DNA from 3 places in the Pseudoalteromonas sp. CNAT2-18.1 genome. Region 3 is predicted to be linked to each of the others. Evidence: predicted binding sites of a transcription regulator. Region 3 holds the regulator's gene; each other region holds the start of a gene.

Region 1 (6,486 bases), on a different contig from region 3:
CCTAGAGCCAAAAAACAGAAGTAACTATGATTCGATTCAATCGCGCTTTAGAGCAAGCCAAAGTGCTCAGTTTTGATTTGGATGACACGCTGTATAACAATCACCCGGTCATTAAGGCTGCACTGCAGGCGCAACATGATTACTTACAAACATTGCCGCAATGGCGCGAGCAAGAAGCTGATTTTTGGCAATACTGTCGCGAGCAGGCGTTAATGCAGCAGCCAGCGTTAGCGCATGATGTTACCGCCCTACGTAAGCAGGCACTTACTCACGCCATGAATCACTTGGGTGTTGATAACAGCCATGCTGAACATGCCTATCGGGCGTTTGCCGAGGCCCGCAGTGACATTGTTGTTGCCGACAGTGTGCTGGCATTATTGGACACTTTGCGCCAACGCTTTCGCCTGATAGCCATCACCAACGGCAATGTCGATGTCACCCGCTTTAACCTTCATGGCCAGTTTGATGCCGTGTTTATGGCCGGCCCAGACGGTCGTGCTAAACCCTATAGCGACCTTTACCACAAAGCAGCGCAGGCAATGGCAGTCACACCGCAGCAAATAATCCATATCGGCGATAGCTTAGACACCGATGTACAAGGCGCTAATAATGCTGGTTGCAAGAGTGTATGGCTGAATAACCAAGCGATTAGCTACCAGTACAAGGGGCTAGCGGATATGGAGATTAGCGATATCCATGAGCTCGAGATTCTCACTTAAACCGGTTAGTTTGTCCGAGTGTTTAACAGCTCAGCGTCGTATTCCAGAGCTTGCCACTGGTGCCAGCCTGGTTCGTTATGAGCGAAGAATCGCAGCGGCTCCTTTCCTTGCTCTCGTAGCTTATCAGCAACATCATATTATCGGTTTTAAACTGGGCTTTGCGTTGTCACCACAATGTTTTTATAGCTGGCTTGGCGGTGTGGTGCCCAGTTATCGCTCTCAAGGGGTAGCCAGGGCGCTGCTGCAATATCAAGAGCGCTGGGCCATCAAGAAATTCAAGTTAAGAGCATGATGTGCTTTAGCGCTATGCGTGCCATGTTGGCGAAATATCAGTACCTACAACTCACTGCCAATAGCCAAATTGATGCCGACACTAAGATCGTATTTAGCAAGCTGCTATAAAGCCATCAGGTGCCAGTTCGGGCCTGCAACACCATAGTTAATGACAAAGAGACAGCGCACTGGTTATAAAAACAGTATTCTATTTAGCCAAGCTGGAACTCTTGTTATACTGGTGGCAATTATGACAGGTGGAACGCGGCGATGGATGTATCTGAATTACTTGATGGCTTAAACGACAAGCAACGCGAGGCGGTAGCAGCACCGTTGCAAAATATGCTGGTATTAGCAGGAGCTGGCTCGGGCAAAACCCGAGTCTTGGTGCACCGCATCGCTTGGCTTACTCAAGTTGAAGGAGCCTCGCCTTTTAGCATCTTCGCCGTAACCTTTACCAATAAAGCCGCAAAAGAGATGCGTGCTCGTGTCGAGCAGACCATTCAAGGCTCCGTTGGCGGCATGTGGGTAGGCACATTCCACGGCTTGGCACACCGTATTTTGCGCGCCCATCACCGCGAAGCCAAGCTACCTGAGTCTTTTCAAATTCTTGATAGCGATGATCAACAGCGAATGATCCGTCGCTTACTCAAGGCCATGAATATTGATGAGAAGAAGTGGCCAGCCAAACACCTTGCGTGGTATATCAGCGCCAAAAAAGATGAGGGCCTGCGCCCGGGTGACATCCAAGCCTATGATGTCAACGAGCAGCTATTGCTGCGCGTCTATTCAGCTTACCAAGAGGCTTGCGATCGCGCCGGACTGGTCGATTTTGCAGAAATACTGTTGCGCTGCTACGAGGTACTGCAGCAAAACCCCACTCTGCTGCGCCATTATCAACAACGCTTTGCCCATATTCTGGTGGATGAGTTTCAAGATACCAATACCATTCAATACCGCTGGCTTGCACTGATCGCAGGCGATACCAACAGCATGATGATTGTCGGCGATGATGATCAAAGTATCTATGGCTGGCGTGGTGCCCGTATCGAGAATATCAAACGCTTTTTAGACGACTTCGACGCCGAAACCATTCGTCTTGAACAAAATTACCGCTCGACTGCCACCATCTTGAAAGCGGCGAACTCTCTGATTGAGAATAACGCAGAACGCATGGGTAAAAATTTGTGGACCGACGGCAATCAAGGCGAGCCTATTTCCATCTATGCTGCTTTTAACGAGCTAGATGAAGCGCGCTTTATTGTTGGCAAAATAAAAACCTGGATGGATGCGGGCAATGCGCTAACCGATACCGCAATTCTTTACCGTAACAATGCGCAATCTCGAGTCTTAGAGGAAGCCTTGTTACAAGAGGGGTTAAAGTACCGTATTTATGGCGGCATGCGCTTCTTCGAGCGCCAAGAAATCAAAGATGCATTATGTTATTTGCGCCTGGTCAGTAACCGTCAAGATGATGCCGCCTTTGAGCGTGTGATCAACACCCCAACTCGAGGCATTGGCGATAAGACGCTCAGTCATATTCGTGACTGTGCCCGAGCCGAGTCGCTGCCGTTATGGTATGCCGCCAAGGCTATCTTAGAGCAGAAACATTTGTCTGGTCGCGCCGCCACGGCAGTTAATCGCTTTATTGAGTTGGTTGAGGGGGTGGAGCAGCGTATTGCTGAGTTGACCCTCGCAGAGCAGGCAAAATACACCATAGAGAATACCGGTTTGATGGCCATGTATCAGGCCGAAAAAGGCGAGAAAGGCCGTGCTCGCGTGGAAAACTTAGAAGAGCTTATTAACGCTTGCGAGCAATATGAATTACCCGTTGATGAAGAGTTTTCCTCACCACTGCAAGGCTTTTTAGCCTATACCTCTTTAGAGGCCGGAGAGGGTCAAGCCGAAGAGCACGAAGACGCAGTGCAAATGATGACTCTGCACTCTGCCAAAGGCTTAGAGTTTCCACTGGTATTTATGGTCGGTGTAGAGGAAGGCATGTTCCCATCACAACAAAGCCAAGAGGAAAGTGGTCGCTTAGAAGAAGAGCGCCGTCTATGTTATGTGGGCATGACCCGAGCCATGGATAAACTCTATATTACCCACGCTGAAAGCCGGCGCTTATATGGCCAAGAAAAGTATCACAGCCCGTCACGGTTCCTACGAGAAATGCCGGAAGACTGTGTAGAAGAGATCCGTGTTAAAACAAAAATCTCAGCGCCGCAACAAGCTAACCGCTTTAGCCCTTCATTGACTCAAGCAGCGTTTGCCGACAGTGGCTTTAGCCTCGGCCAGCGAGTTCTCCATGCTAAGTTTGGTGAGGGTACCGTGCTTAACTACGAAGGGGCTGGCCCGCAATCACGGGTACAAGTAAACTTCGACGATGTTGGTAGCAAATGGTTGGTCACCGCTTATGCGCGCTTACAAGCAATCTGAGCTAGCCTCGTTACTGAGTGGCTTAACCCAGCGGCGTTGGCGGCAACTGTTGCTGCTGCGGGGTGAGCCGTCATGGTGCACACAGCAACTGCAATATTTGCAACAGGATACCGACAGCGACTGGCTCACTTTAAGTAAATCTAACCACTGTGTTGATAACCAATGGCCGGAGCATCTGCATCAAATTCTTGGACAAGAGCATAGCTTTGTTGCCTACGATTGCTACAGCGGCTTTTATGCCGATAAGGTAGCCGCAGCCGCTGGCACTGTTAAAGCCGGGGGCCTGATGGTCGTTATGCTGCCAGAAAATACCCACGACTTTGTCGACCCTGGTATCAATAAAATTCTGCCTTATGGCCACCCTCAACCCGAGAGCTGCTTGTTTTGGCACTGGTTTGAGCAACAATTAGTCGACTGTAAGCCACTTAGCCTCTGTCAATCAGCGCATACTCACCAAGCACTTACTTATCAATCGCTAACTTACACGACCGCAAGTTCTCAGGACTACAGCGAGCAAGAGCAAGCTATAGCGATGATCATCAAAACAGCCACAGGGCGTGCCAATCGGCCTTTGGTGCTCAGCGCCGATCGGGGTCGTGGGAAATCAGCTGCACTTGGCATAAGTGCCGCGAAACTGCCTGACAAAGATATCATCCTCTGTGCCATTCAGCGCCGCTCCCTCGACAGCGCTTTTAAGCACTTAGCAGAGCAGACACAACTCGATGCAGACAACGGCAATCAACTGGCTAACGTACGATTTATGCCGCCGGATAAATTAATCAGTGAGCAGCCGCAATGTGACGTGTTGTTTGTTGATGAAGCGGCCACCATACCCATTCCGATACTAAAGCAACTCTTAACTCTTTATCCTCGGGTTGTTTTTGCCAGCACCATGGCCGGCTATGAAGGCAGCGGTCGCGGCTATACATTGCGATTTTTAGACTTCTTGAAAAAAGCCTATAAGAATCACCGCACCTTCAATATGGTTACCCCCATACGTTTTGCTAACGGCGATCCACTAGAGCAAAGCATCAACCGACTGCTGTTACTGGATATGCGCACACCCATGCCCACACAAAGGGTGGACCACAGCGAGGTGGAGCTGCTTAAAGTGCCAGCCCATAGCTTGCTGACTGATGCCGCCTTACTTGAGCAATGCTTTTCCTTATTGGTACTCGCTCACTACCAGACGTCCGCCAACGATTTGCGGCAACTGCTTGATGCACCGTCACAACACCTTTATATCTGCCGGGATGGCGCCAAGATTATTGGCGTGGCCCTTGTCAGCATGGAGGGGGAATTAGACGAGGATATATCAAGCTCAATTGCCATCGGCCAGCGCCGTCCTCAGGGTCATCTATTAGCGCAAAGTATGATTAATATGTCCGGCGACGCACAGCTCGGACAATTAAGTTATGCACGCATAGTGCGCATCGCCATTGTGCCCGAGCTGCACCATCAAGGGTTGGGTCATTTATTGTTGTCCTTTATTGAGGGGGACTTACGGCAGTCGCAAGTAGCGGTTATTGGTACTAGCTTTGGCGCGCATGCAGCGCTGCTCGCGTTTTGGCAATCGGCCAACTATCGCACTATCAAACTAGGTAGTAAACGCGACCATGTCAGTGGCGAACACAGTGCCTTGATGGTTAAAAGTCTCAACCCCCTCGGTGCTTCGAGTGTTGCGACTCTGAGTCAGAGCTGGTGCCAAGATATGCCACTGCTGCTAAGCCACTGCTTTAATGACATAGCACCAAAGTTAACATTACAGCTGTTAAAAGAAGCGCCAACAAGGCCACTCACCGAAGCGGACAGGCTTTGTCTAACTCGCTTTGTGAATAATGAGATACCATTGAACCTATGCTACGGAGCCCTGTACCGCGCAATCGCAGGTAATTGGTCATTGCTGTTCAACGTGGACGATGAAGCCCAAGCGCTTATCTTGTATACCTTAGGTATAAATAAGCGGGTGGTTGATTTGCAGCAAAGCAAAAAGCAGACTAATAAGGTATTAATAGCTTTAGCTTCACTAATACTAACCTAAGGATCAGCATGCTCAGTGCTCTACTGCTTTCGCTCACCCTTGACGTTGCAATGCCCGTGGCGACGAAGCAAAAGCAATCTCTGAGTTTGGGCATGTCATGTGCACTCACCGGCCCCGCACAAGAAGTTGGTAAGGCACTTAAGATTGGCGCCCAACTCTACTTTGATAATCATAATAGACACAGTGATACCATCATCAATCTGACGGTCTTGGATGATGGTTATGAGCCAATTAATACTGTGGCCAATACCCATGAGTTCATCACACAAAGAAAGGTCGATGCCCTGTTTGGCTATATGGGAACACCGACTACTGCAGCCATCGTCGATTTAATTTCCAAACACCAAGTTCCGCTATTATTTCCCTACTCTGGAGCAGCTTTTCTGCGCAATCTAGAAACATCCAACGTTATTAATCTGCGTACTAGCTACGACGATGAAGCTATGGCTCATGCCCAGTACTTTAAAGATCGAGGTGTAAAAAGTGTGGGGATAGTTATTCAGGCTGATGAGTTTGGTCTCGAAGCAGGGTCTAGCACCCTAAAAGCACTAGCCAGCAAAGGGTTAGCTGTTAAACAAACGGCACGATTTCGGCGCAATACACAAGATTTAGCCATCGCGCTAAAGAAGCTTTTGCCTCTGCGTCTTGATGCCATCGTGTTGATAGGAACCTACGTTCCGGTTGCTGAGTTTATAAATACCGCAGCAGAACAAGGGCAGGAACCTTGGTTCGCGGCAATGTCATTTACTTCCGAAAGTGCATTACGGCCTCACCTTAAGCAAAGCTCTCGAGCTATAGTCACAGAGGTAGTGGCAGACCCTAACACGTGTCAGCAACCCCTATGTGAAGCCTTTCGGCGGGATTTCTCCGCCGCAGGCATGAGTAAGGCCAATCGCTTACATTTTGAAGGTTACTTAAATGCTTATGCGATGACACTCATTGCTGAATTCTGCCTGCAAAGGCAAGCCCCTATGCCATCCTGCATTGCTCAAAATGGCGCACTCATCAGCTCTCAAG
Region 2 (6,486 bases), on a different contig from region 3:
GCGACACTGTATTTGGTATTCAAAAGAGTAGTGTTTTTTTCCTTGTGCAAGTGCGCTGTATATTTGCTCGCGCACATAGTCGCTATGCTGCGCAGAGATAAGCATGTCAAAGTTAACACTGCCGTCGATAAACTGCTGGTCATCATAGCCGGTTAATTGTTTCACGATGGGGCTAATGTAGAGCATGCTCCAATGCTTATCTAAACGGCAGCGAAAAGCCACGCCGGGCATATTAGTTAACAAAGTGCGATAATGACGCTCTTGTTGGGCAAGCTGATTTTGCATCGCCTTTTGTGCGCTCAAGTCAGTAATAAAACCTACAAACATGCGCTTTTGTCCGGGAATAGCGACTTCACCAACCCCCAAACGAATGGGGATCAGCGCGCCATTTTTATGTTCGGCGTTGACCTCACGTCCGGAACCAATAATGTTTTTAATGCCGGTACTTTGGTAGGCACTTAAGTAATTATCATGTTGGTTAGCGATTTCTTGTGGCATCAGCATTTTTACGTTTTCGCCAATCACTTCATCGCGATGATACCCGAGTATACGTTCGGCTCCGGCGTTGAAGCTCAGTACTTGGCCTTTCGCGCTAATGGTAATAATGCCATCGACGGCGGTATTGAGGACCGCTTCAAGGCGTGATTGAGTGATAAGTTGTTGCTGAAGGGCCAAGCGATAGCGCATCACACTGTGCAATAAAGCAATGAGACCACTGAGCAAGAGGCTTACAATAGCGATACTCAGAGCGAGATCGGTTACATGGCTATTATCGGTGAGCTCACTGTACACCGGGGATTGGGCCACAAATCGTGCCGCTTGCATCCCGGTATAATGCATGCCAGAGACTGCGCAGCCCATAACAATGGCGCTGAGAATACGATAACCGGTTTGCCCTAAAGTGCTGCGCCCTGTGGGTTGTAAATATAAATGAGCGGCCAGGCCGAGCCATGCGAGAATAACCGCCACTAATACAGAGACAACAAACCAAAGTGGGTCATAGCCTAGCATCGGCCCTAGGCGCATCGCGGCCATGCCCGTGTAATGCATAATCCCTATGCCGGCGCCCAACAGCAGGGCACTGAGCGCAAGCTTGGCTCGAGATGGATTGTTCGTACTGAGTAAATGGAACCCTAAGGCAGTGGCTAAAAAGACAGGGATGAATGATACCACCGTCACTGTGAAATCATAGTCGACGCTGACGCATAGGCTAAATGCCAGCATTCCGATAAAGTGCATGCTCCACACGCCAGCGGCAAAAGCGGCGGCACTTGCTGGCAGTGCCATGCGATAAAATGGGGTGTGGCGTTGTTGTTGAGCAAATTCCCTTAATTGCAGCGCAAAGAAAGATGCAAAAATAGCAACAGTGACCGAAAGTAACACTAAGGCCCAATCATAGCTGCCATTAACCAGCAATTCGGGAGCAGGGTCGGTGATAAAAAATTGAGAAAGCATAAAGTACTTCGATACTCCAACAACGGATGCCAAGTGGCAATCACAGCCTAGCACAGTGAAAAACCACGTGTCGCGCACAAAATTGAAAGCGCCCTGTATCTTACAATGACACTGATTGTTCTATCAGCGCAGCGTCGGCTGAGTTTAGTTATTTATGAGTGCGCTGCAAGCTTACCCAAGGGCGTAATTACGGTATCATATTAGTAGCGGTGCAAAGGGTGTACTTAATGTTAGCACATTGTTTGGCAAACCCTTTTAGTTCAAGTAATTACAACAAAGGTTTAATATGAGTAGGCAATATGATGTGCACTACAGCCGTCGACGAACGCTCGCTTTGGTGGTCAAAAATCAGCAAGTGAGTGTGAAAGCGCCTTATGAGGCATGTCGTGATTTCATTGCAGACTTCGTTGAGAGCAAACAGGCGTGGATAAACAAACAATTACATAAGCAATCTGATATTGAAGCGGCAAGGTATAACCCTTGGCTACATCGTCGCATTATGTTTTTCGGTGAATTACGTGCAATAGAGGTAAGCGAGAGCCCACTTGAGCAGACAGATAACCAATCGATAAACATCGTAATCAGTAAGCGAGTGAAGCATCGCCAGCGCTATTTTAATCAACAGCTATTGGCACTGATGCACGATGAATTATCTGATCACTTATCGGCCCGCATAATGCGGTGGCAAAAGGTGATGAATATCGCCGCTAACGGCATTAGTGTTAAAGTGTACAAGCGTCGTTGGGGCAGTTGCGATTCGCGCGGTGAGTTATGTTTTAATACCTTGTTGGCAGGAGCTCCGCATTGGGTTATTGACTATGTCATTGTTCACGAGCTGGCGCACCGTGTACATATGGATCACAGCCATCAATTTTGGGCACTGGTTAATGGCTACTACGAGCATACCGACCAAGCGCGATTATGGCTTAAAGAGAATGCACATCTGTTGGATTTTGTACGATAGAAAAGTGGTGGAGGGAGCTGGATTCGAACCAGCGAAGGCAATGCCGTCAGATTTACAGTCTGATCCCTTTGGCCGCTCGGGAACCCCTCCAATAGAATGATGTGTGTTGTTAAGTGGTGGAGGGAGCTGGATTCGAACCAGCGAAGGCAATGCCGTCAGATTTACAGTCTGATCCCTTTGGCCGCTCGGGAACCCCTCCTAAACAACGGCGGCGATAATAGCAAACTCAGAGTCCAAGTAAAGAAAAAAACTAAAGAAAGCTGAAAAAAGGCCGATAACTGCTTAGAAGTAATTCAGGTTGAATAAAGTTTATGCAAGTTAAGCCCGTCATTCGTAACGAACTACAAATGGACTCGCAATTATGTCGCAGTGTCCATGAGGCCCGTCGTGGAGACTTTGCTTGGCTGTTAGCATCATTATCAGCAGATGCACTCGATTTTGCCCAGTTTCACCTTCCCAAATCGGAACTAGAATCTCACCAAGTGGATGAGCAGCAGTTGCGATTGCAGTTGGGCGCTGCGCCTTCTAAACCAACGGCATTACCGGATTACCACATAGATAGAGCTCAGCATGACAGGGCATTATTGGCGCAAAGCTCAATGACAACTCTGCGCTTAAAAGAGTGTCTAACCCCCGAGCCTTTGGCAGTGCGAGACGACAAAACTTATGTTCCACTACCTATAATTGATAATTGCGATCCGAGCGTACAGGCAAAACATCATCGCCAATATGAGCCACTGAACGAGCCGCAAATGGATAGTGCAGCCTTTTACGATCAACTTGTGGATATAAATAAGTCCTCGTCTTTAGCACACGCGTAGTGGCCTGCGTATAATAGCGTTTGGCCAGTCAGAGCGCGCTAATCAGGATGCAATAGCAGGTGCGAGCCAAGGGGTTCTTGTACTAATTAAGCGAATACCTAAAGCTGTCACCGGGCGGCGGCATCACATCAAGGCATACAGCACTTTTTGAATTTATTGCCACTTAAGCATGGGCAGGGATCGTTGCGTTTAAGCTTTACATCAGCGGCTTCAAACAACTGCCCGCTGTCGTATTTCCACTGGTGGTGCTGTTGAATGAACTGTGAGCGTTCATGAATACAGTGAAGGGTATCGGCAATGATGTAAAAAGCCTTAAATTCAACATAGGCCAAAGCATCGCCAGGCTCATAATCCATTATGTGTAAGCGTACAAAATGCGCAGCTTGGGCAAATTCAGCCACTTCCTCTCTGGGGTTTTGTTCTAGGGCTTTCTCTGAGCAGGTAAAACATAAGTAATCAATAGCTTGTTCACAAAATGCACTATAACGAGAGCGCATCAGGCTCTGGGCGTCGGGGGCATCAATAGCTCTACTTACAAACCGGCCGCAGCAATCAGCAAAAGGCTGCGGCAATCCACAATGGCACATCGCATTTTCTAACTACAAGGAATCACGCCACTATATTAGCAGACTTGTAACTGCGAGGGCACAGTTGTTTGTTCGCTGGCGTTATGCTCGGTAGTGAAACAGTAAAGCTGTGCTTTAGCTTGGTGGGTATTAAGTTGTAAGGCTTCGAGTTGTTGCTGTTTTAAAATATCCGTCCAGGTGATCACCGCCGCAAAACGGCCATTTTGCAGCGCACAATTAAGCATGTATTCCATATCAACAACATGTTTAGCCCGAATTACCAGCAATTTATTCGTGTCGATAGAGCACGCGTCCAATAGGTGGCGGCTAGGTACATTGTCAGGGGCGACTAATAGCGTCCAGCCATTATTTTGATTGTAACGATGAACGATTTTAAGCATCTCAAATGTTGCAGAGATCTCATCCTCAGTTTTTACGATATTAATCACATTAGGGTTATCTTGCTGATAGCTTTTAACATGACGAACACTTGCTGTATGTAACATAATTGCCTCGCTGTGGATTTTGTGAACCATATACAGTGTTTTATACAGTGTATGTATACAGTAGTTTATACAGTTATTCAGTGCAAGTTTTTTTTGTTTCTTTTTTAAACGTCTTGTTCGTTGCTTTAAACGCTTAGCGATACCGAAGAAGCTAAAGCTTTATTTCAGTGCCAACATTGCTGTGTAAACATGCGGTCATTTGTCCGCATTTATGCTAGTATCCGCCGCTTCTATTTTACGTATCACTGTTTACTCCTATGTTCGAAAGACTGTTCAAAATAAAATCGCATGGAAGCTCCGTTAAACGCGAGGTTATCGCAGGACTCACGACCTTTATCACCATGGTGTACATCGTGTTTGTCAACCCAGCAATGCTAGCAGAGGCGGGAATGGACCAAGGGGCAGCATTTGTAGCGACCTGTATTGCTGCTGCTATCGGTTGCTTCATTATGGGTTTTTGGGCGAATTATCCGTTGGCATTAGCGCCAGGCATGGGCTTGAATGCATTTTTTACCTACGGCGTAGTATTAGGCATGGGTTACACCTGGCAGGCGGCTTTAGCGGCGGTATTTATGTCGGGGTGTATCTTTTTAGCGTTGAGCCTATTTAAGGTCAGAGAGTGGATAATCAATGCCATTCCACTGGTACTTAAGCGCGCTATCGCCACGGGGATTGGCGCTTTTCTGGCGCTTATTGCACTGAAAAACGCGGGTATTGTTGTTGCCAGTCCAGCCACGCTCGTACAGATGGGTGATATTACCAGCAGTGGGCCTTTGCTCGCTATCCTGAGCTTTTTCGTAATAGCGGCGCTGTTGTATCGTGATATCAAAAGCGGCGTATTGATCAGTATCATGTTGGTAACAGGCATTGCGTTATCTCTGGGGCTGGTTGAATATCAAGGGGTGATCTCAGCGCCACCGTCCATCGCTCCTACCTTTATGCAATTAGATTTTGCCTCGGCGCTAGAGTTGTCCATGCTCAGTGTCATTTTCGCATTCTTGTTTGTGGATTTGTTCGACACCTCAGGCACCTTAGTGGCGGTAACGCAAAAAGCTGGCTTAGCCGATGAGCAAGGGCGTATGCCACGTTTGGGTCGAGCACTGAGTGCCGATAGTACGGCGACAATTGCAGGCTCTATGCTTGGCACCTCTACGACTACTTCCTACATCGAGTCGGTATCCGGTGTGTCAGTGGGTGGGCGTACAGGCTTAACAGCTGTGGTGGTGGGCTGTTGCTTCCTACTGATGATGTTTTTTGCTCCTTTGGCAGCCATGGTTCCAGCTTATGCAACAGCGGGTGCGATTTTGTATGTCTCGGTGCTCATGCTGCAAAACCTTAAGCTGGTTGATTGGGATGATATGACAGATGCGATTCCAGTTGCCGTGGTGCTGTTGATGACGCCGTTAACTTTTTCCATTGCCCACGGCATTGCCCTTGGCTTTATCGCCTATACGGCGGTGAAATTAGTGTGTAATAAGGGGGCGGAGATTAGCTTGAGTGTGTGGATTCTAACAGTACTATTTTTGCTTAAGTTCATGTTTTTATCTTAGTAAGCAAGGTCATATATAACAGCTAAAAAGGCACAGCTATGACGCTGTGCCTTTATTTTTTGTATGAGCCAACGAGCTTCAAAAAACCAGCCTCTATTGTCAATTGTCGCTCCTTGACGTCGCACTTCGTAGTTGTACTTCAGCACACTCAGATCATGGCTAGCCCTGCGTACCGGCGCAGCATTATGGAGAGTTTGGTTTGGGTGTTCGCACACACAGCTGGATGGTATGTATGGCTCAATGATTGAAGGTAGTGGGCAGATTTTACGTAAGGTATTTACCCTGCATGGCCCGGTACAGGCAGCAGATAGGCGATGTTTGATATCGGCCTATCTGTTATAGCTTGATTTACGCTGTTACCACTTTTTCTTTGGCGCGAATAACACATCCAAATCGTCTTTTTCTTCCTCTTCACGTTTTTTACGGGCGGAGGCGTTAGAGGCTTTCAACTCAGAGCTGATCTCGTTGAGATAATCCTCAAGCTGATTTTTCTTATTCGTGACATAGTCGTCGCTGTAATTCAGGGCGGTAATCGTGGCATACGCCTTTTCGAAATACTGCCGTGCCGAGCCAACCATATTGGCGTTTCTTGCAGCCACGCCGCGCTTAATTTGGCTTTCAATA
Region 3 (6,486 bases):
TAATGGCCCCCATGATGGAGCTTATCCCCATAATGTGAATGGCAAATACAAACAGGGCAGTATTGTCGTTGCTGTAGGTGGTCGATAAGGGCGCATAGAAGGTCCACCCAAAGGCCGGACCGCCGCCTTCCATAAACAGCGACAGCAATAGGATGGCAAAAGCGAATGGCAGAATCCAAAAGCTCCAGTTATTCATTCGCGGCAAAGCCATATCTGGCGCGCCAATCATCATGGGGATCATCCAGTTAGCTAAGCCCGTAAAGGCAGGCATCACGGCGCCGAAGACCATAATCAAACCATGTACTGTGGTCATTTGGTTGAAAAAATGAGGGTCAACCAGCTGAAGTCCTGGTTGGAATAGCTCGGCTCGGATCACCATTGCCATGGCGCCACCGGTTAAAAACATCAACAACGAAAATAATAAGTACAAGGTGCCGATGTCTTTGTGGTTAGTAGTAAAAAGCCAGCGTTTTATTCCGGTTGCAGGCCCGTGATGTTCATGTGTTGCAGCTGCTGTACTCATTGTTCCTCCCCATCAATATAGGCCTGAATCACGCTTGGTTGAACGATGTCACCGGTTTCATTACCAAAGGCATTGCGTTGGTAAGTAACCACCGCAGCCAACTCTTTAAGCGTAAGTTGACCGACAAATGCCTGCATCGCAGTCCCTGGCTTACCGTGCACCACAATATCGATATGGTCGTTAATATCGCCGGTGGCTATTGGACTGCCTTTAATGGCGGGGAAGACTCCAGGTAAACCGAGCCCCGTAGGCTGATGACAAGCTGCACAGCGCGTGATGTACACTTGCTCGCCCGATGCCATTAGCTCATCTTCAGAGAGGATTTGTTCTAGCAGCTCAGCATCGGCCTGCGCCTGAGCTTGCTTCGCTTGTTTCTGCTCTGCCAGCCAAGCGTCAAACTCTTCAGGGGGTTTTGCTTCTACGACCACCGGCATAAAGCCGTGGTCTTTACCGCATAACTCGGCGCACTGGCCGCGATACGTACCCGGTTCGTTTACGCGTGTCCAAGCTTCGTTGATAAACCCAGGGTTAGCGTCTTTCTTTACTGCAAAATCGGGCACCCACCAAGAGTGAATGACGTCATCTGAGGTCATTAAAAAACGTACTTTTTGATTAGTGGGAATAACCAAGGGTTTATCTACTTCGAGGAGGTAATTGTCGCCCTTATTTTGCGCATTTTTGATTTGCTCTTGAGGCGTTGACAGCAGTGAGTAGAAGCCCACATCGTGACCCATATACTCGTAGTGCCATTTCCATTGTGAACCAGTCACCTTAATGGTGATATCGGCCTTTGTTGTATCCTCCATAGCAATCAGGGTTTTGGTGGCCGGAACAGCCATAGCTATAAGAATAACAAATGGAATCGCTGTCCAAAGTATTTCTACTTTGGTGCTTTCATGAAAGGTAGCGGGGGTGACCCCTTTTGACTTGCGGTGTTTGAGCAGCGCCCAAAACATCACCGCGAAAACAACCACACCAATCACACAGCATATAATAAATATGGTCATGTGTAGTTGGTAAACATTTTCGCTAATGTCAGTTACCCCTTGGCGCAAGTTGTACTTGCTATTCGCGGACACCAATTGAGGGAATAACAGACATAGCAACATGAGGGAGCTCAGCTTCTTCATGTGTACCATCTCCTTATTGTTGCGCAATGCAAGGAAGAGGCGGTTACAGCTTAATACCCAATCTTCGTTATTATTATGCTTTTACCAGTCGACAACTTTGACCCTAAATAAACTGTTGAAAAACCGACCAGCAAAGCCTGTAATATAACCAATTAGTCAAAGATTGAGCTAATAGCAAGTTAATACACTATTTTTGTTTACGTTTTATTAATAAATTAACAGGTAGATTCAAGCTGTTAGAAAGCACTGTGGCTAAGGAGGGAACATGGGGAAAGCCCCTAATAACAGACCTATTAGAGGCAAAATAAGTAAATTTAATTACATCCAGTCGGCGTTTCGGATCACACCTACAGCTAAGCCTTCAATATTAAAGGATTCGTTCTCTAAATCGACTTCAATAGGTGTGAATTCTTCATTCTCTGCATGCAGCAGAACCTTACGCCCAGCTTTTTCTAAGCGCTTCACGGTGACATCTTCATCAACCCGCGCGACCACCACTTGGCCGTTTTCAGCCACTTGAGTGCGATGTACCGCTAATAAGTCACCATCCATAATGCCGATATCTTTCATACTCATGCCATTTACGCGCAGCAAATAATCTGCAGCAGGCTTGAACAACAGTGGGTCTATCTGGCAGTGACTCTCTATATGCTGTTGGGCAAGAATGGGCTCGCCCGCAGCAACGCGGCCAATTAAAGGCAGGCCCAATTGTTCGGGTTCTTCTTCCTCGACCAATTGAATACCTCGACTCGCGCCAGGCTTCATTTTGATTACGCCTTTCTTAGCCAACGCCTTAAGATGTTCTTCTGCGGCGTTAGCACTGCGAAACCCCAGTGTTTGTGCAATTTCTGCACGCGTCGGCGGCATGCCGGTATCTTTAATAAAGACTTTAATCAGCTCAAGAATTTGCGATTGGCGTTTAGTTAATGGGCGCATACAACTGGGTTTCCATACAGTACATTTAACTGTGAGTATATACAGTTAAATGAAAATCGCAAATAAAATCAGGGAATTTGCTGACCGTTGCAACCTTAATTAATGCAACTTCGCTTTTGTTCATATGCAACCTCACCTCATACTCATAAAGTGATAGGTGACGAATGCGCGACAATGCTTTAAAGTAGCGCTGTTTTAGTCATGTTATTAAGCAGTTAGATGACTCGCCAAGGTGTATTTTCAGCGTTCCTTTTACTTATTTCGGCACTGACGATAGGTGCGTGCAAAGCCGATACGGTCAAGATGTCGCGCAGCGGCCTTTGTCACCCTGAAGATTCGGCTCATTATCAACGCACTCAATCTTTTACCCCCTATGCGAACTTAGAAAGCTGTCTAGCAGACGGTGGACGTTTACCAAAGAACTACACTAAACAAACATCAGAAAATAGTTATCATCGGGATAACTGGCCACATTGGTTAGACACCGATCACGACTGCCAAGACGCCCGTGCTGAAGTGCTGATTGCCCAATCACACAGTGATGTAAGCTACACCACTCAAGCGCGCTGCACCGTCACCAGCGGCCAGTGGCATGACCCTTATTCGGGGCAGATACTACGCAATGACGATGACTTAGATATAGACCATATTGTGCCGCTTAAATTTGCCTATGAACACGGTGCTGCCACTTGGAGTCGTTCGCAAAAGGCACAATTTGCCAACGATATGGAGAATTTGCTTGCTGTTGATGATGGCCTAAATCGTAGCAAAGGCGCAAAAGGCCCTTGGCAATGGTTGCCGCCGCATCAAGATTACCGCTGTCAGTACATTCAGCGCTTTAATTACATCATGAGCAAATATGACCTTCGCTACTCGCAAAACGAAAAAGACCAAGTTCAGAGTTTGCTGCAAAGCTGCGTAGGTGAAACTTTAAACCTCAGCGCACTACCTACAACCTTGCACCAATAACCAACCGCTTGTAAGTAAATATTCTATATTGATAGAGCATCCAATGAACTCGTTGGCGAGGATATATGCTCAATATCACTATAAACGAAACACACAATACCGCCCTACTCGAACCACAAGGCCAGCTGACAGCAGAAGACTTTGCAGCAGCCGTGCGTATTATCGACCCTTATATTGAACAGCATGCAAAGCTACATGCTCTCATTATTGCTACTGAACACTTTCCGGGGTGGGACTCATTTGCCGCGTTACTCTCTCATCTGCAATTTGTGCGCGACCATCATCAAAAGGTGAATAAAGTAGCCATTGCCACCAATTCGTTGCTTGGTGACTTTGCCAAGCACCTTGGCGCACACTTTATTCATGCAGAGGTTAAATCCTTTCGTTATGAACAACGTGAACAAGCGAAGCGCTGGGCACAAAGCCCTTAACTAAAAGCGGCTACCAGGCTGATTCAAAAACGCCTGCTCAGCGTCGCTCGATTGCCGACCGAGAATATCATTACGATGTGGATAACGCCCAAAACGGTCAATGATTTCTTTGTGAGCCAGTTCATATTTATAGTTACTTAAGGGCCGAAAAAGCTGCTCTGCCACCACATGAATCGCCTGGCTCTCACTGTGCATATAGGGCATGTATAAGAAACTACGCTCGGTATCATCAAGTTCTAAAGCAAACTTTTTCTCCACCGCATTCTGCGCCAAACATAAAGCCAGTGCATCGGTTGCAAACGCTTGGGCCGTATCGCGGAACATATTACGAGGAAACTGATCCAGCACTATAATTTCACATAACGCGCCTCGAGCAGATTTTCGCCAAGAATAAAGCTCGCCTTGGCGCGCTGCCTCGTAAGTAGGTAAAAATTGCTTTTTTACTGTGGCGTCAAAGTCGGCGCTTTTTTTAAACCAATCCTGTGGACTGCTGTGAGTAAACCAAAATTCGTAAACGGATTCATATTGCATGATGATCTAATGGCGAAAGTTTGCTTTCGTCCGGCAACTATTGTTTAGTTACAGCTAAGGCCAAAAGGTAGTAATTCGCAAGCTCTGAGGTATTTTTTATGAAGCTGTTTATATTTGAACATTGCCCCTATTGTATAAAGTCATTACTGGTTGCACGCGCCTTGGGGCTAGAGGTGGATGTGCGCTTCCTACTCAACGATGACGAGGCCACGCCCAACCAGTTAGTGGGTAAAAAAATAGTGCCTATTTTGGTCAAAGATGATGATACCGCGATGGCCGAAAGCTTAGATATTGCCGAGTATTTCTGTACTCTTGCCAACAAGGAGCTGTCACAGGGAGAGCACTTTAGTCAAGCCCAGCAGTGGGTTGAAAAGCATCTTGAAACCTTTTTACGGCTGACCTTTGTGCGTTGGCCGCAACTGGCCCTGCCGGAATACGCTATTGATACCGCTATCAGCTATTTTCGCGAGAAGAAAGAGCAGCGCCTGGGCGAATCTTTCGATAGCGTGTTAGCCAATAGCGACGCTGACATCGCCACGATGGAGCACGCATTGAGTGAGTTAACATGGCTGCAAACCCCAGAACATATTACTTGGGCCGATGTGGCGTTGTTTCCTTTTCTGCGCAACCTCACTGTGGTCAAAGGCTTAACCTTTCCAGAGCATGTACTCAACTATGTCGATACATTAGCCACTGAACACCGAATTAAAACCTTTACCCGCGTTGCTATTTAAGGATTACAGATGAGTATTTGGGCCCAAGAGATTGATTTAGCCTTATGTAAAAAGCTTGATTTAGGTGTAGGTGAAAAAGGCACCTTAATGACTAAACTCGGCATTGAGATTACAGAGATAGGCGACGATTACCTGGTCGCCTGCCTCCCTGTGAGCAACGAATTATATAACCCCATGGGCATTGTTCATGGCGGCGTTTACGTGGCATTAGCCGAAACTGTGGCCAGCTACGCCGCCAATTTTGTGGTCGATACCCGCAAATACTACTGCGTCGGCCAGGAGATCAACGCCAACCACCTTAAAGCCTCACGCACCGGCACACTTAAAGCCGTGACCAAGCCCGTGCATCTAGGCGGCCGCTCATCAGTGTGGGAGATAAAAATTTACAACAGCGCTGGCGATTTGTGCTGTATTTCAAGGATGACGGCTGCGGTGGTGGAGAAGCGTTCAAAAGGCACAGGGCTTTAAAGCGGGATGATCACCTGTAGGTCAGACTTCAGTCTGAAAATAAATAGGCAAGGCTTTAGCCATACCAAAGCCGTTAACTTCTCAATAACACTTATGTTACTCATGAATAAAGAGCGAAAATAAATGCTTCTCGGGGGAGGAAACTTCCTAAAGAAGAGGGTTATCGCTCCCCTTTAGGTTACTACCTCACTCCCCTACAAGATAACACTATTTAGCGTTGTAGGTAGGTTTAATAAAAAAGGCAATCATGAGCTTTAAAGGTAGCAAAAGAAAAATCAACGCTGTCAGGCTAAAAGCCTGACCTACAACCATATGCTCATTTCTTTTTATAAGCATCAATGTATCAGCCCAATCCCTCTGCATCGACATGGATACACGGAAAATAAGGTTTAAGGTATTCAGTAAATAGCGAATAGAAACACCGGGCTTCAACCTAACAGGAAAAACACCATACCTTTGGCCTTTAATGGGAATTGTTGTAGAGTCATGACTCCCACCATGGAGAACAAGATATACAAGGATAAGTATGACAACTCAAAAACAGCTATGGAAACCAAATACTTGGGTTTCAGTCATTTTAGGTATTTTTATGCAACCTTTCGCGTTCCTTTATGTTAATAGAGGACGGTTATTTTTCGCATATTTGGGCCTTTTTGCACTGGTCGCTCTATTAGGCCCCAAGCTGACACCTTTTTTACCTAGCTACATCGATCTCGCATTTTTATTACTTATATTGATGTTCATCCACACTCTTTGGCTCGCAA

The links. The regulator LexA, encoded in region 3, represses DNA repair genes until DNA is damaged. The targets are predictions, from matches to a motif close to TACTGTATNNNNATACAGTA.
Region 1: a site for LexA is predicted at 1,179-1,198, ahead of uvrD (DNA helicase II). Genes of this name have one in related genera too.
Region 2: a site for LexA is predicted at 4,356-4,375, ahead of MHM94_RS14005 (SulA-like leucine-rich domain-containing protein). Genes of this name have one in related genera too.

What each region holds. Positions count from the first base shown of each region.
Region 1 covers NZ_JAKRFR010000012.1:33,601-40,086, forward strand. The annotation lists gene xerC (tyrosine recombinase XerC) at 1-24, shown strand, start outside; gene MHM94_RS18345 (HAD-IA family hydrolase) at 27-719, shown strand; gene MHM94_RS18350 (GNAT family N-acetyltransferase) at 697-1,011, shown strand; gene uvrD (DNA helicase II) at 1,263-3,428, shown strand; gene MHM94_RS18360 (GNAT family N-acetyltransferase) at 3,406-5,469, shown strand; gene MHM94_RS18365 (ABC transporter substrate-binding protein) at 5,478-6,486, shown strand, end outside.
Region 2 covers NZ_JAKRFR010000006.1:64,455-70,940, reverse strand. The annotation lists gene MHM94_RS14035 (MHYT domain-containing protein) at 1-1,455, opposite strand, end outside; gene MHM94_RS14030 (YgjP-like metallopeptidase domain-containing protein) at 1,742-2,419, shown strand; tRNA gene MHM94_RS14025 (tRNA-Tyr) at 2,425-2,509, opposite strand; tRNA gene MHM94_RS14020 (tRNA-Tyr) at 2,534-2,618, opposite strand; gene MHM94_RS14015 (VC2046/SO_2500 family protein) at 2,731-3,240, shown strand; gene MHM94_RS14010 (YchJ family metal-binding protein) at 3,369-3,737, opposite strand; gene MHM94_RS14005 (SulA-like leucine-rich domain-containing protein) at 3,863-4,312, opposite strand; gene MHM94_RS14000 (NCS2 family permease) at 4,570-5,862, shown strand; gene MHM94_RS13995 (hypothetical protein) at 6,219-6,486, opposite strand, start outside.
Region 3 covers NZ_JAKRFR010000005.1:435,763-442,248, forward strand. The annotation lists gene ctaD (cytochrome c oxidase subunit I) at 1-523, opposite strand, end outside; gene coxB (cytochrome c oxidase subunit II) at 520-1,653, opposite strand; gene lexA (transcriptional repressor LexA) at 1,972-2,589, opposite strand; gene MHM94_RS13650 (HNH endonuclease family protein) at 2,809-3,558, shown strand; gene MHM94_RS13655 (STAS/SEC14 domain-containing protein) at 3,624-3,989, shown strand; gene MHM94_RS13660 (DUF924 family protein) at 3,990-4,520, opposite strand; gene grxB (glutaredoxin 2) at 4,619-5,254, shown strand; gene MHM94_RS13670 (hotdog fold thioesterase) at 5,264-5,722, shown strand; gene lepB (signal peptidase I) at 6,249-6,486, shown strand, end outside.